Regions from separate parts of the Cupriavidus sp. 2KB_3 genome, predicted to be linked through region 4. Evidence: predicted binding sites of a transcription regulator. Region 4 holds the regulator's gene; each other region holds the start of a gene.
The links. Region 4 encodes sigma-54, which starts transcription at its own class of promoters, with help from an activator protein. Its sites were predicted from a motif close to TGGCANGNAANCTGCTTT; they were not measured.
Positions count from the first base shown of each region.

Region 1: AB4120_RS09375 (formate/nitrite transporter family protein) is a predicted target of sigma-54. The motif match lies at 2,504-2,521, and genes of this name have one in related genera.
Region 2: AB4120_RS06535 (circularly permuted type 2 ATP-grasp protein) is a predicted target of sigma-54. The motif match lies at 2,135-2,152, and genes of this name have one in related genera.
Region 3: urtA (urea ABC transporter substrate-binding protein) is a predicted target of sigma-54. The motif match lies at 1,971-1,988, and genes of this name have one in related genera.

Region 1 covers NZ_JBFRHD010000007.1:138,522-142,458, reverse strand. The annotation lists gene AB4120_RS09385 (YncE family protein) at 1-945, shown strand, start outside; gene AB4120_RS09380 (nitrate- and nitrite sensing domain-containing protein) at 1,060-2,397, shown strand; gene AB4120_RS09375 (formate/nitrite transporter family protein) at 2,695-3,507, shown strand; gene AB4120_RS09370 (bifunctional protein-serine/threonine kinase/phosphatase) at 3,538-3,937, shown strand, end outside.
Region 2 covers NZ_JBFRHD010000005.1:90,564-94,500, reverse strand. The annotation lists partial or broken gene AB4120_RS06540 (alpha-E domain-containing protein) at 1-461, opposite strand, end outside; gene AB4120_RS06535 (circularly permuted type 2 ATP-grasp protein) at 494-1,969, opposite strand; gene AB4120_RS06530 (gluconokinase) at 2,215-2,733, opposite strand; gene edd (phosphogluconate dehydratase) at 2,911-3,937, opposite strand, start outside.
Region 3 covers NZ_JBFRHD010000021.1:18,132-22,068, forward strand. The annotation lists gene urtB (urea ABC transporter permease subunit UrtB) at 1-505, opposite strand, end outside; gene urtA (urea ABC transporter substrate-binding protein) at 652-1,914, opposite strand; gene cyoD (cytochrome o ubiquinol oxidase subunit IV) at 2,219-2,566, opposite strand; gene cyoC (cytochrome o ubiquinol oxidase subunit III) at 2,566-3,216, opposite strand; gene cyoB (cytochrome o ubiquinol oxidase subunit I) at 3,222-3,937, opposite strand, start outside.
Region 4 covers NZ_JBFRHD010000002.1:21,224-25,160, reverse strand. The annotation lists gene AB4120_RS01880 (PTS sugar transporter subunit IIA) at 42-497, opposite strand; gene hpf (ribosome hibernation-promoting factor, HPF/YfiA family) at 974-1,327, opposite strand; gene AB4120_RS01870 (RNA polymerase factor sigma-54) at 1,378-2,859, opposite strand; gene lptB (LPS export ABC transporter ATP-binding protein) at 2,991-3,791, opposite strand; gene lptA (lipopolysaccharide transport periplasmic protein LptA) at 3,832-3,937, opposite strand, start outside.

The sequences.
Region 1 (3,937 bases), on a different contig from region 4:
TTCTCGCCCGATGGCAAGTACGGCTACATCTGCTCGTCGTTCAACCCGGAGACGGCAGTGGTCAGCGTGGCCGACCACCAGATCGTGGGACGCGTGAAGCAGGAGAGCCCGTTCTGCCCGAACATCGCCGCCACGCCTGACGGCAAGCAGGTCTGGTTCACGCTCAAGGACATCGGCAAGGCCCAGGTGTTCGAGGCCCGCCCGCCCTTCCGCCTGATCAAGACGCTGGAGACTGGCCCGATCACCAACCACGTCAACTTCGCCCACACGGCGGCGGGCGAGTTCGCCTACATCACGGTGGGCGGGCTGAATCAGGTCAAGGTGTTCCGGACCGACGACTTCTCCCAGGTGGCCACGATTCCGGTGGGGAGCCTGCCGCACGGCATCTGGCCCTCGGGCGATGGCACCCGGATCTACGTGGGGCTGGAGAACGCCGACCAGCTGACCGCCATCGACACCGCCACCAACCAGGTGGTGGCCAACGTGCCGGTCGGGCAGGCGCCGCAGGCCATCGCCTATGTGCCGAACGCCGTGCCCGAAGGCGACGGCACGCAGGGGCTCCAGCCCCTGGGGGTAGCCGGGCAGACCACGCAGCTGAAGCTGCATGGCGTCGTGAACGGCAAGCCGGTGGCCACCGACCATGCGCCGACCAGCGTCACGCTGTTCGACCAGGGGCTGCTCCAGGTCCTGCAGGCATCGGCCACCGGGCTGCAACCGAAGCATGCCTATGTGCTGGCGCTCGCCAGCCGCGCGGACGGCGGCGGCCCGCTGGAGCCGCTCGCCGCCTTCATGACAAATCCGGCCGGCTCGGCCATCGTCAACGCGATTGGCCCGATCCGGCAGGTGGTGCGGGACGATGCCGGGGCCGGCGCGCGCCGCTATCTCGTGATCGCCCCGTCGGAAAATGGCAAACCCGGGGCGCCTGTGCAGGTGCAGGCACTGTAGGCGGGCAGAGGGGCAGGGAACGCGTGGCACGGATGATACAAATGGCACGACATTTGCGTATTACCCAGCAAATGCGTAGTACCCATCCCGGCCGCGCCCCACATTCCCAGCACAATGCCCCTTTCCGCCTCAACCCTCGTCCTTCGGGCCAAGCAGCTCGAGATCGAGGCCGTTCGCCTGATGGCAAGCCGCGTGGAGCTGGCCGACCTGATCGGCCAGCTGATCCACGCCTTGCAGCGTGAACGGGGGGCCAGCAGCATCTTCCTGGCCTCGGGTGGGCAACGGCTGGCGCAGGAGCGCCAGACGGCGATGGGCGAAGCGGTCCACATCGCGTCCCGGCTGGACGAGCGCTTTGCCAGCCAGCTGGAAGCGGGCCAGACGGGGCAGACAGGGCAGACGGGCACGGCGTCGATGGTGTCGTTGATGGCCTGGGTGCAGCTCGACCTGGCCACGCTGCCGGCGCTGCGCCACTCCATCGATCAATGCCAGACCACCGCGCACGACGCCGTGGCGGCATTCAGCCGCCTGATTGCCGCGCTGCTGGAGTTGATCTTCCATCTGGCCGATGTGGCCATGTATCCGGGCATCGCCCGGCCGCTGGTGGCCTTCGTCTACCTCGTGCAGGGCAAGGAAGCCGCCGGGCAGGAGCGGGCCGTCGGGGCGCAGATGTTCGCCTCCGGCACCTGCGCCGGCACTGCGCAGCAGCGCGTGCAGCAGTTGGTGGAAGCCCAGCAGCGCAGCTTCCAGATGTTCGAGCGCTTCGCCGATCCGACGCTGCTCGCGGCATGGCGGCAACGGCAGGCCAGCGCCGCGGTTGCCGCGCAGGACGGCATGCGCCGCACGCTGCTGACCACGCCGCCGGGCGCGGCGCTGGTTCACGATGACAGCGAGAAATGGTTCGAAGTGTGCAGCGAGGTCATCACCGGCATGTGGACGCTGGAGATGCAGGTGGTGCAGGACCTGCGCAAGGCCTGCGAGACGCAGATCCAGCGCTCCCAGGCCGATCTCCAGGATTCCGCCGGGCTGCTGCGCCAGCTGCTGGACAACCCGCCGCCCCATACCCATGCCGTCGAGCGCTTTTTCGATGTGGCCGAGCAGCCCGCCGCCGCGCCGGTGCTGCCGGGCATGCCCGATGCCGCGAATGGCCCCTCCGACGTGCATGCCACCACGGTCACGTCGCTGGAGCGCCTGCTGCGCCAGCAGTCGGCACGGCTGGCGCAGACCGAAGTGGAACTCGATGCGGCCCGGCGCGCGCTCAAGGAGCGCAAGGTGATCGAGCGCGCCAAGAACGCGCTGATGGCCCGTATGGGGCTCAGCGAGGACGCCGCCTTCCGGGCCCTGCAGAAGGCGTCGATGGACAACAATCGCCGGCTGGCGGACATCGCCGAAGCCACCCTGTCCCTCACCGGGCTCGCCCTGCCCCCGCAGGACGACGATCGGCACCAGGATTGAACCCGGCCACCCACGCGCACCAAAAGCGGGCGGGCCATGCACTACCAACGCCCCCAGGATCGTCACTTGGCCCTGCCCGGCCCGTTCCCGGCCCCCACCCCTCGGCGGGCATGGAACCTGCGTCAGCACTGACATCGGGCTGATGGCGGCCTGGAAGTACACCCCCCTGTAACGCATCAAGGATAACGGCGTCCTGTCACGCGCCGGCCGTAGGCCGGGCGGACGGACGCCGTTTGTCTTTCCCGAGCCAAACGAAGCAAACGAAGTAAAACGAAGCAAACGGAGAGGAAATACACAATGGCCTATCTCGCCCCCACCGAGTTCGTCACCAAGATGGTCGATGCCGGAGAGTCCAAGCTGCTGATGTCCACGCGGGACACGCTGATCCGGTCCTATATGGCCGGCGCCATCCTGGCGCTGGCGGCGGCCTTCGCGGTGACCGTCACCGTCAACACCGGCAACGCGCTGGTGGGCGCACTGCTGTTCCCGGTCGGCTTCTGCATGCTGTACCTGATGGGCTTCGACCTGCTGACCGGCGTCTTCACGCTCGCGCCGCTGGCCGTGCTGGACCGCCGCCCGGGCGCCACCTGGGGCGGCGTCATGCGCAACTGGGGCCTGGTGTTCTGCGGCAACTTCGCCGGCGCCATCACCGTGGCGCTGTTCATGGCCATCATCTTCACCTTCGGCTTCTCCGAAGCCCCCAACGCCATTGGCCAGAAGATCGGCCACATCGGCGAAGGCCGCACCGTGGGCTACGCCGCGCACGGCGCCGCCGGCATGCTGACCCTGTTCATCCGCGCCGTGATGTGCAACTGGATGGTCTCCACGGGCGTGGTGGCCGCCATGATGTCGACCTCGGTATCCGGCAAGGTCATCGGCATGTGGATGCCCATCCTCGTGTTCTTCTACATGGGCTTCGAGCACTCCATCGTGAACATGTTCCTGTTCCCGTCGGGCCTGATGCTGGGCGGCAACTTCACCATCATGGACTACCTGATCTGGAATGAAATCCCCACCGTGCTGGGCAACCTGGTAGGCGGCCTGACCTTCGTGGGCGCCACGCTCTACAGCACGCACTACAAGACGGCCAGCAAGCGCGCGCTGGGCTGATCGCCACCCCGGCATCGAGGCGACTGCGCCATGTCCGGAAGCGGGCTCCAGGTCAGCGTCGGCCAACATTCCGACGCGGGCCGGATGGCGGTCAACCAGGACTTTCATGGCGTGACCCACCCCGCCGGCCACCACCGCGTGACCAAGGGCGTCGCGCTGGCGCTGGCGGACGGCATCAGCACCAGCGCGGTCAGTCAGATCGCCAGCGCTGCCGCCGTCCGCACCTTCCTCGAAGACTACTACTGCACCTCCGAAGCCTGGACCGTGCGGCGGGCGGCGCAGTGCGTGCTGGCCGCCGTCAATTCCTGGCTCCATGCACAGAGCCGGCACAGCGAGGCCCGCTTCGACCGCGATCGTGGCTACGTCTGCACGTTCAGCGCGCTGATCTTCAAGGCGCGGGAGGCCCACCTGCTGCATGTGGGCGATGCGC
Region 2 (3,937 bases), on a different contig from region 4:
ATGGTGCCGAACTGCACGCCGCGCGCCAGATGCGAGCGGAACTTGACCCACTCGAAGAAGCGGGAGGGGTCGTCGCGCAGTTCGCCATCGGCGATCATGCGCTGCACGTCCAGCCAGGTGGTGTTCAGCGTCTCCCAGACCTCCGTGGTCAGCGAGCCGCGCACCGCGCGGGCGTTCTCGCGCGCCGCGCGCAGGCAGCTCATGATCGACGACGGATTGGTCATGTCGCGGACCATGAAATCGATCACGTCGTCCCGGTGCAGCAGGCCGTACTTGTGGTCGAAGGCGTTGGTCAGCTCCGAAATATCGAGCATCGCCCACCAGCCCTGCTCGGCCACTTCGGCGGACTGCGGGAGCAGCGAAGTCTGGTAGTTGACGTCGAGCATGCGCGCGGTGTTCTCGGCGCGCTCGGTATAGCGGGACATCCAGAACAGATGGTCGGCGGTGCGGCTCAACATGATGGGTTCTCCCGGCGATCGGCGTATTCCATGGCTCAGCGCTCCAGCACCCAGGTGTCCTTGGTGCCGCCCCCCTGCGAGGAGTTGACCACCAGCGACCCTTCGCGCAGCGCCACGCGGGTCAGCCCGCCCGGCACCATGCGCACCTCCTTGCCCGACAGCACGAACGGCCGCAGGTCGATATGGCGCGGCGCGATGCCCGACTCCACATAGGTCGGGCAGGTGGACAGCGCCAGCGTCGGCTGGGCGATGTACTGCTCGGGGCGCGACTTCACCACCTCGCGGAACTGGTCGATCTCGGCGCGCGTGGCCGCCGGGCCGACCAGCATGCCGTAGCCGCCCGCGCCGTGGGTCTCCTTGACCACGAGGTCGGCCATATGATCGAGCACGAACTGGAGATCGTCCGGGCGCCGGCACATATAGGTCGGCACGTTGTTGAGGATGGCTTCCTCGCCGAGGTAGAAGCGGATCATGTCCGGCACGTAGGGGTAGATCGACTTGTCGTCAGCCACGCCCGTGCCAATGGCGTTGCTGATCGTCACATTGCCGGCCCGGTAGACCGACAGCAGCCCGGCCGCACCGAGCGCCGAATCTGGACGAAATGCGAGGGGGTCAAGGAAGTCGTCATCCACGCGGCGGTAGATCACGTCGATGCGCTGCGGCCCCTGCGTGGTGCGCATGTAGAGGTGCTCGTCCTCGACGAACAGGTCGCTGCCCTCCACCAGTTCCACACCCATCTGCTGGGCCAGGAACGCATGCTCGAAATACGCCGAGTTGTACATGCCCGGCGTGAGCACGACCACGGTGGGATCGGCGATGTTCTGGGGCGACACGCTGCGCAGCATGTCCAGCAGCAGGTCGGGATAGTGCGCCACCGGCGCCACCCGGTTGCGCGCGAACAGCTCCGGGAACAACCGCATCATCATCTTGCGGTTTTCAAGCATGTACGAGACGCCGGAAGGCACCCGGAGGTTGTCCTCCAGCACATAGAACTCGCCCTCGCCGGCGCGCACCACGTCGATGCCGGCCACGTGTGCGTAGATGTCGCGCGGCACGTCGATGCCGAGCATCTCCGGCCGGTACTGGGCGTTGTTGTAGATCTGGTCGGGTGGAATCACGCCGGCGCGGATGATGTCCTGGCCGTGGTAGATATCGTGGATGAACCGGTTCAGCGCCGCCACGCGCTGGCGCAGGCCGCGCTCGAGCGTGGCCCACTCGCTGGCCGGGAAGATGCGTGGAATCACATCGAACGGAATGGTCCGTTCGGTGCCGCTGTTTGACTCGTCCTTGTCGCCATAGACGGCAAAGGTAATGCCCACGCGCCGGAAGATCAGGTCCGCCTCGGCGCGCTTGTTGTCCATCGTCGATGCGGACTGCCGCCCGATCCAGTCCGCAAAATTGCGATAGTGGGCCCTGACCGCCCCGGACGGCAGCGTCTGTCCGGCCTCGATGGCCGCCACCACGCCGTCCTCCCGCCCTTCCAGCATCTCGTCGAAAAACCGCGCCGCCATGATGGCCGCTCCTTCGTGAAATGGGCGCCCGCGCCGGCCTCGTACTGACCGTGCCGTGCCGTCTCCCCGGTCGCCCGTTTGTCGATGCCTTGTCGAGTTGGCTCTTTCAGCATATCCGCGCCGGCAAAACCCGCAAGGGTCACGCGCGCCGGCACGTGAATCGGTTTAGCAAGATGCTTGCCAGCCACGCGCCACCGAAGGCACGGCGCCCTGGGCGCTGGCTGGCGGGATTAGGTCAGTTCAGGTCAGGCGGCGGGCTTCCCGCTGCAGGCGGCCGACTCGGGCGGGCACTTGTCCAGAATGTCCTGGACCAGCGCCTCGGGCGTGCGGCGGATATCCAGTACCAGCGCGTCGCGCGGCTCTTCGAGGGTATCGAACTGGCTTTGCAGCAGCGCCGGGTTGAAGAAATGGTCCGTGCGCGCCGACAGCCGGCTGCCGATGGTGCCGGCGTCGCCCTTCATGAAGACGAAGGTCACGCCGCCGTCCGGCGGGGTCAGGCGGTCGCGGTAGGTCTGGCGCAGCGCCGAGCAGGTGAAAACGTGGGTGCGGCCCTCGGCCCGGGCGGTGTCGATGGCGGCGCGCATCGCGGCCAGCCAGGGCCAGCGGTCCTCGTCGGTCAGCGGAATGCCGTTGTGCATCTTGGCCTTGTTGGCCTCGCTGTGGAAGGCGTCCGCATCGTGGAAGCCGCAGTGCAACTGGCTGGCCAGCAGCTGGCCGACCGTGGTTTTCCCGCTGCCGGAAACGCCCATCAGGATATAGATCATGTCTGCTCCGTCGATCATGGTCGGATGGTCGGGCCATCCTTGTCGGTAGCCTTCGGGCGCGAAAAATGTGGCGCGAAGGTGCACCGCGGCATGGAGATACCGAGCCGCGGCGATTGCTGAAAATCGTAAAACGACTAAACGACGACTAAGTGCGTGCAGGGCAAGGTGAGCGTTTGCCTATTGTGCGACCGCGCCGGCCGTTTGGACAGCGGGCGCGGCGTCGGCCTCGGACAAGTCCAGGGCACTGCCGCCTTCCTCGGCGATCCGTGCATGGCGCCGGAACAGCCCGAACAGGCCGCGCCCCATGCTGAAGCGCGCAAACTCGTCGTCCGGCGCGGTCGCCGGGACGCGCGCAGCGAATTCGGCCTGCACGCCGGCATCGCCAACCAGGGTCAATGTGCCGGATACGGCATCTACGCGGATCCGGTCGCCGTCGCGCACCCGCGCCAGCGGGCCGCCGACAAGCGCCTCCGGCCCCACATGGATCACTGCCGGCACCTTGCCGGACGCCCCCGACATCCGGCCATCTGTCACCAGCGCCACCTTGTGGCCGGCATCCTGCAGCGCGCCGAGCGCCGGCGTAAGGCGGTGCAACTCGGGCATGCCGTTGGCATTCGGCCCCTGGAAGCGGACCACCGCCACCACGTCACGATTCAGTTCGTCGGCCTCGAAGGCGGCTTGCAGCGCCTCCTGGGAGTCGAACACGCGGGCCGGGGCCTCCACGATCCGATGCTCGTCGGCCACGGCCGACACCTTGATCACGCCCCGGCCGAGGTTGCCGGCCATCAGGCGTAGCCCGCCCTCCCTCGAGAACGGCGCCGACGCCGGCGCCAGCACGGCGGCATCGCCGCTGGTGGCCGGACCGTCGCGCCAGCGCAGCGCGCCGTCGGTCATCACAGGCTCCTCGGTGTAGCGCGCCAGCCCTTGCCCCATCACGGTCTGTACGTCCTCGTGCAGCAAGCCGGCCTCGAGCAGCTGGCCAATCACATAGGCCACGCCACCGGCCGCGTGGAAGTGGTTCACATCGGCCGAGCCGTTCGGATAGACGCGCGCCAGCAGCGGCGTGACGGCCGACAGGCGGTCGAAGTCATTCCAGTCGATGACGATGCCGGCGGCACGCGCCATGGCGACGAGGTGGATCGTATGGTTCGTAGAGCCGCCCGTGGCCAGCAGGCCGACCATGGCATTGACGATGGCACGCTCA
Region 3 (3,937 bases), on a different contig from region 4:
GCAGGCCGGCGTCGGCCTCGGCCTTGCGGGCCGCTTCAACGGCTTCACGCGAGGCATTCTCGGGTTGATCGGACAAGGTGTTGATGGCCTGCGTGCGCACCGCGATGTCCGGCGATTGCAGCAGCAGGCTGCTCGCGGCGCTATCGACGATGGCCCGCAGGCTGTTGTTCAGCGTGAGCGACTCGAGTTCATCGGCCTTCACGGTCACCGGCTTGCCGGTGATGGCATCGACGGTCTTGCCGTCGTCCTGGCGCACCATGCCCACTGATGGCGCATATTGCAGCGTGTCGTCCTGGAGTGCACGCAGGATCGGGCCAGCCTGTTCGGGCGGCGCCTGGGTCAGCGCGGCGAGCGCAGCCGTCTTGGCGTCGAAGTCGTCTTCAACCAACGGCTTGAGGTCCGCCTGGGTGAGCGGTGCCGCCCACAGCGGCGCGGCGGCCAGCAGCAGCGCAGCCAGCATGGCGCGCAGCCACGGCAAGGCGGACGGGAATGGAGATCGGTGCATAGGGCTGGCTGGCGTCTGATATTGCGCGATGGTTCGCGTCTTTTATGCGTGGAACGACCGAGGGAGGGCTCCCCTCCCCCCGCAAGCGGGAAAAGGGAGCCGAGCCGGAAGGGCGCCGAAGCCCCCTTCCGGCGATGTCTACGGCATCAGCGGCCGGCGATAACCTTGTCCGGCTTGCCTTCGTTACCCGCGATAAACGGGCTCCACGGCTGTGCGCGCACCGGCTTCGGCGTCTTCCACACCACCGTGAACTGGCCGTCGCCCTTCACTTCGCCGATCATCACCGGCTTGTACAGGTGATGGTTCTCGCCCATGGTCAGCGTGAAGCCATCCGGCGACTTGAAGGTCTGGCCGTACATGGCCTGGCGCACCTTGTCCGCATCGGTGGTGCCGGCCTTCTTGACCGCCTGCGCCCACATGTGGATGCCAACGTAGGTGGCTTCCATCGGGTCGTTGGTCACACGCTTGTCGCCGCCGGGCAGATTGTTGGCCTTGACCCATGCCGCCCATTGCTTCTTGAACGCGTCGTTCTCCGGGTTCTTCACCGACATGAAGTAGTTCCAGGCGGCCAGGTGACCAACCAGCGGCTTGGTGTCGATGCCGCGCAGCTCTTCCTCGCCCACGGAGAATGCCACCACCGGCACGTCCTTGGCCTTCAGGCCGGCGTTGCCCAGTTCCTTGTAGAACGGCACGTTGGAATCGCCGTTGATCGTCGAGATCACAGCCGTCTTGCCGCCTTGCGAGAACTTCTTGATGTTGGCGACGATGGTCTGGTAGTCGCTGTGGCCGAACGGGGTGTAGACCTCCTCGATGTCCTTGTCGGCCACGCCCTTGCTCTTCAGGAACGCGCGCAGGATCTTGTTGGTCGTGCGCGGGTACACGTAGTCGGTGCCGAGCAGGAAGAAGCGCTTGGCGCCGCCGCCTTCCTTGCTCATCAGGTATTCCACAGCCGGGATGGCCTGCTGGTTAGGCGCGGCGCCGGTGTAGAACACGTTCTTCGACATTTCCTCGCCCTCGTACTGCACCGGGTAGAACAGCAGCGAGTTCAGTTCCTCGTATACCGGGAGCACGGACTTGCGCGATACCGAGGTCCAGCAGCCAAACGTGACGGCGACCTTGTCCTGCGTGATCAGCTGGCGCGCCTTTTCGGCGAACAGCGGCCAGTTGGAGGCGGGGTCCACCACCACCGGCTCGAGCTTGCGGCCCAGCACGCCGCCGCTCTTGTTGATCTCGTCGATGGTCATCAGCGCCACGTCCTTGAGCGAGGTCTCGGAGATGGCCATCGTGCCCGACAGCGAATGCAGGATGCCGACCTTGATCGGATCCTTCGACTGCGCCAGCAGCGGGCTGGTACCGATCATCGCCGCGGCGGCTACCGCCGACAGCTTCAGCATGTCACGTCGTTTCATTGCAGCTCCCAGTTTGTCGTATGTGGTCAGGGACTCTACGCACCCCGGGTGATCCTTCTGCAACTAGCGTGCCATGGACGGCCGGGCCGGGAACGATCAAAGGTGGGAGGAAACGTCACGGCGGGTGATGCCGGCGCACCATTGCGGTGCCAACCGGGCCGCGGGGGCCGCGCCCGGCGCCGCACCGGCATCGTGCATGGCCGCAAATCAGTGCAGGATGCGGGCCGGCGACAGTGCATCGCGCACCGTCGGCAATAAAAAACGGGGCCCGAGGGCCCCGTCTTCGCAGCATGCCTGACGATGCTTACTTCATCATCGGCATCATGTTGGCATTCATGTTGTGCATGATCCAGAGCGAACCGGCCAGCACGATGAACAGGATCAGCAGCGTGAACAGGAACGCCATGACGTTCCAGCGCTGACCCTTGGAGCCATCCATATGGAGGAAGTACTTCAGGTGGACCACGATCTGGACCACGGCCATGCCGAGGATGATCCAGAGGATCGTGCCGCGGTCCATGGTGCCGTCCATCACGATCTTGAACGGGATCACCGTCAGGATCACGGCCAGCACGAAGCCGATCACATACGACTTGACGCTGCTGTGGCCGTGCGACTCGCCGTGGGCAGCCGTTGCATGTTGTTGTGCCATTACAGTGCTCCCATCAGGTAGACCACGGTGAAGACGCCGATCCAGACGATGTCCAAGAAGTGCCAGAACAGGCTCAGGCAGTTCAGGCGCTTTTCCATCGTCGCGGTCATGCCCTTCTTGTTCAGCTGCCACATCAGCACGAGCATCCAGACCATGCCGCTGGCCACGTGCAGCCCGTGGGTACCCACGAGCGTGAAGAACGACGACAGGAACGCGCTGCGGCCGGGGCCGGCGCCTTCGTGGATCAGGTGATGGAACTCATAGATTTCCATCGACATGAACGCGGCACCCAGCAGGAACGTCACGCCGAGCCAGAACAGCACGCGACCCTTGCTGCGGTTCTGCAGCGAGATCATGGCGAAGCCGTACGTGATCGACGAGAACAGCAGGATGAACGTCTCGACCAGCACGAAGTTGAGCTCGAACAGCTCCTTGCCCGACGGGCCGCCCGCCACTTCGCCGCGCAGCACGGCGTAGGCGGCGAACAGGCACGCGAACAAGATGCAGTCGCTCATCAGGTACAGCCAGAAACCGAAGATGGTGTTCTCGCTGGTGTCGTGATGGGCGTGGTCGTGGTCATGCGCGGCATCGTGCGCGTGGCCGTGGGCGGGGGCTTGCGCCCCAAAACGGTCTAGAACTTCAGTCGACATGATGATCAGCCCTGCGTAGCGATGCGCTGCTGGTGCAGCGTTTCGATCTGCTCGACCTGCTTGGCCGGCACGTAGTAATCGATATGGTCGTCGTTGGCGCGGCGGATAAACGCCACCACCATGCCAACCAGGCCCACGGCGGCGAGCCACCAGATATGCCAGGTCAGCGCGAAGCCCAGCGCGAGGCTGAAGGCGCCCATGTAGAAGCCCGCAGCAGTGTTCTTCGGCATGTGGATCTGCTCGTAGCCGTCCGTGCGGATGGTCTCGCCACGGGCCTTCATGTCGGCAAACGCGTCCAGGTCACGCACCACCGGGGTGTGCGCGAAGTTGTAGAACGCGGGCGGCGACGACGTGGCCCACTCCAGCGTACGGCCACCCCACGGATCGCCCGTGACGTCGGCCAGTGCCTTGCGGTTGCGGATCGACACGACGATCTGCAGCACCTGGAAGCCAATACCCATGGCGATGAACACCACGCCGATCACGGCCGCGTACAGGAACGGGGTCCAGGCCGGGTTGTCGGTATGGTTCAGGCGGCGGGTCATGCCCATCAGGCCCAGCACGTACAACGGCATGAACGCGAAGTAGAAGCCAACCAGCCAGCACCAGAACGCGCACTTGCCCAGACGCTCGTCCAGCTTGAAGCCGAACGCCTTCGGCCACCAGTAGGTCACGCCGGCCAGGTAGCCGAACAGCACGCCACCGATGATCACGTTGTGGA
Region 4 (3,937 bases):
GGGGGCGGACAGGCCGTTTCAGGCGGCCGTTGGGGCGGGAGTCAGGGATGCCACTGCGTCAGCAGATCATGCACCGCTTCCGACGTGGGTAGCGTGGCGAGGCCCTCGCGCATCTCGCGGTCCGAGAGCAGCTGGGCGATTTCCGACAGGATTTCCAGATGTTGTTGCGTGGCCTGTTCCGGTACGAGCAGGAAGATCAACAGCGACACCGGCTTGCCGTCCGGCGATTCGAACGGAATCGGCTCGGCCAGGCGCATGAAGCCGGCCAGCGGCTGCTTGAGGCCCTTGATGCGGCCGTGCGGAATGGCCACGCCGGCACCCAGGCCCGTGGAACCCAGCGATTCGCGCGCGAACAGGTTATCGGTCACGGTAGCGCGGGCCACGCCATGGTTGTTCTCGAACAGGAGCCCGGCTTGCTCGAAGACCCGCTTCTTGCTGGTGACGGTGACGTCGAGATGGATGTTGCCGGGTGGCAGCAATTTGGCCAAACGATTCATGGGCGATGCGCGAGAAGTCAGGTTAGCGGGCCGGGGCGCGAAGGCCGTCCCGCCGGATACGTGGCGAAGCTAGGGTACCGAGAACTTATCTGGGACGCCCGCATTGGAGCGTCCGGCCATTATAGAGCAGGGCTCCACCGCGATTTTGCGATGCAGCGCCGGGGTCGCGGCGGTGCCACGACGTGCCGGCCGGCTTGCCCACCCGGGGTGTCCCGGGGCCGTCCTGTCGTTATTTGTATGGCGGAGCATACACCGAGCAGGGCGGCTTGCGAACACTTGTTCCCATTTTGACCGCTCCCGGGTGTCCCGGATCGTCCTCGGGCGTGGCAATAAGGTAACGAAACATTCCAGGTGCCCGCACCGCCACCGCGGCGGCGCGCGCCCATCAAAAAAGCCGCGCTGATTGCGCGGCTTGAGCTCTTCTTTTCAGTCCTCTGCAGGGTTGGCAACCGCTCTGCTTCCGGTTGCCTGCAGGTCTACTGCTGCGTCAGTTGCTGGGCGGCCATCTGGTACTTCACCGCCTCGCGATCGTGGCCCTGTACGCGGTCCTTGTAGCGGATGACCTGGCGGTCGAGCTTGTCGACCAGACAGTCGATCGCCGCATACAGATCTTCATGATGCGCTTCGACGAAGATGTCCTTCCCCTTCAGATGCAGATTGATTTCCGCGTACTGGCGCCGGTCCTTTTCCTTGTGGTTGTCCACCGATAGCAGCACGCTCACGCCGATGACCTGATCGAAATGTCTGACAATTCGCTCCAGTTTCGTTTCCACATACTCACGCAGCGGGGGCGTGATGTCGAGGTGGTGTCCACTGATCTTGAAGTTCATAGCGCTTCTCCTTCTGAAAGAGCCGCACCAGGCAGGCGGTTGCGGCTCGGCTACAAAGTCTTGCGGAGATTCACTGCGGGGATCTTGAGCGCTTCGCGGTATTTGGCCACCGTGCGGCGTGCGACCACGAAGCCTTGCTCGCCCAGCAGTTCGGCGATCCGGCTGTCGGAAAGGGGATTCCTGGGGTCTTCGGCTCCTATCAGTTGCTTGATCAGCGCGCGGATTGCCGTGGAGGAGGCCGCGCCGCCAGTCTCCGTGGAGACGTGGCTCCCAAAGAAGTACTTCAACTCGAAAGTACCCATGGGCGTGGCCATGTACTTATTCGTGGTGACCCGGGAAATGGTCGACTCATGTAAACCGAGTGTATCGGCTATTTCCCGCAAAACCAAGGGGCGCATCGCGATTTCGCCATGCGTGAAAAAGTTCTTTTGACGTTCGACAATTGCCTGAGAAACACGCAGGATCGTGTCGAATCGTTGCTGGATGTTCTTGATAAGCCACCGCGCCTCCTGAAGCTTCTGCTGCAGGCCCGCCGTCCCCGACTCACCCTTCGCGCCGCGCAGGATCTGCGCATACATGTCGTTGATGCGCAGCCGTGGCATGACGTCCGGATTGAGCGCCGCGATCCATCCGCTGCCGCTCTTGCGCACGAACACGTCGGGCACCACGAAGTCGGCTTCGGGACGGTTGAACGCATGCCCCGGATACGGCGCCAGCGAGCGAATCAGTTCGTGTGCTGCCTTCAGTGCTATTTCGTCCACCTGGAGCGCTTTCTTTAGCCGTGTGTAGTCGCGCACGGCCAGCAATTCCAGGTGATGGTTGACGATGGTCAGCGCCAGGTCGCGATGCGGGTGCTTCAGGCGCCGCAATTGCAGGCTGAGGCACTCGGCGGCATTGCGCGCGCCCACGCCGGGCGGGTCGAAGCTCTGCAGCAGGGTCAGGATCGCGTGGACTTCGTCGATCTCGAACTCGAGTTCCTCGGGCAGTTCGGTGCAGATTTCCTCGAGCGAGGCGCTCAGGTAGCCGTCATCGTCGAGCGACTCGACCAGGAAGATGGCAAGGCCCTTGTCGCGCACGGAGATCTTCAGCGGGGCCAGCTGCTCCATCAGGTGCTCGCGCAGCGTGGGCTCGGCGTCGCGCAGCTGCATCGGCGTCTTCTCGTCCTCGTCGCCCTGGGGGCGGCGGGCAAAGTCGTCGAGGCTCCAGTCGCTGCCGTAGTCCTCGCTGCCGTTGTCGTTGTAGTTGTCGTCCTCGCCGCCGGATGCACCCTCGCTGCGTGCGTCGCCGTTGGGCTGCGGCTCGGAGGAAGCCGGCGCCGGGGCGCTCTGGAGGCTGACCGAGCCATCGGCGGACACCCGCAGCGGGCTTTCGATCCAGTCGTTCTCGCGTTCGAGCAGGGGGTTTTCGGTGAGCGCCTGTTCCACTTCCTGCTGGAGTTCAAGCGTCGAGAGCTGCAACAATCGGATCGACTGTTGCAGCTGCGGGGTCAATGCCAGATGTTGCGAGAGACGAAGCTGAAGCGACGGTTTCATGCGACCTATTCTATGCGCATCCTTCCGACTATGGAACGGAAATTGCTATCGCCTATCGCTCTGGCTTCCTGATCGCCCCCGGCTGTCGCCGTGGACCGAAAGAAACGCGGCCGCACGTGGCGGCCGATGGGTCACATGCGGAAGTTTTCGCCCAGGTAGACGCGTCGCACGGACTCGTTGGCGATGATTTCCTCAGGCTGGCCGGCGGCCAGCACCGTGCCTTCGCTGATGATGTAGGCATGGTCGCAGATGCCGAGCGTCTCGCGCACGTTGTGGTCGGTAATCAGCACGCCGATATTGCGCGCCTTCAGGAAGCTCACGATGCGCTGGATTTCGCCCACGGCGATGGGGTCCACGCCGGCGAACGGTTCGTCGAGCAGGATGAAGCGCGGCGCGGAGGCCAGCGCCCGGGCAATTTCCACGCGGCGGCGCTCGCCGCCGGAGAGCGACAGCGCCGGGTTGTTGCGCAGGTGGGCGATCTGCAGGTCGTCCAGCAGCGAATCGAGGCGCCGTTCGATCTCCGCCTTCGGCAGCGACTTGCCGTTCTCGATCTGCAACTCCAGCACGGCGCGGATGTTTTCCTCGACGTTGAGCTTGCGGAAGACCGAGGCCTCCTGCGGCAGGTAGGACAGGCCCATGCGGGCGCGCTCGTGGATCGGCAGGCCGCTGATGTGCTGGTCGTCCAGCACGATGTCGCCTTCATCCAGCGCCACCAGGCCCACGATCATGTAGAACGACGTGGTCTTGCCGGCGCCGTTCGGGCCGAGCAGGCCGACCACCTCGCCGCTCTTCACGTCCAGCGAGACGTCCTTGACCACGGTGCGCGATCCGTAGCGCTTCTTCAGGTGGCGCACGACCAGCGTGCTGCTGTCGGTACGGGCGGCCGACGGGGCTGCGGAGGCGTTCGGGGCGAGCGTGGCGGAGTCGTTCATCAGGTCAATGCATGCGTGACGCGGCGGGCGCGTCCGGGGTTCAGGGCTTGCCGGGCGCGGGCGCCGGCTTCAGTTCCAGCGGCGGCGGCGCGGCGGCGCCGCTGGCCTGGTCCGCGCGCGGCGAGAGCACGGCGCGCACGCGGCCG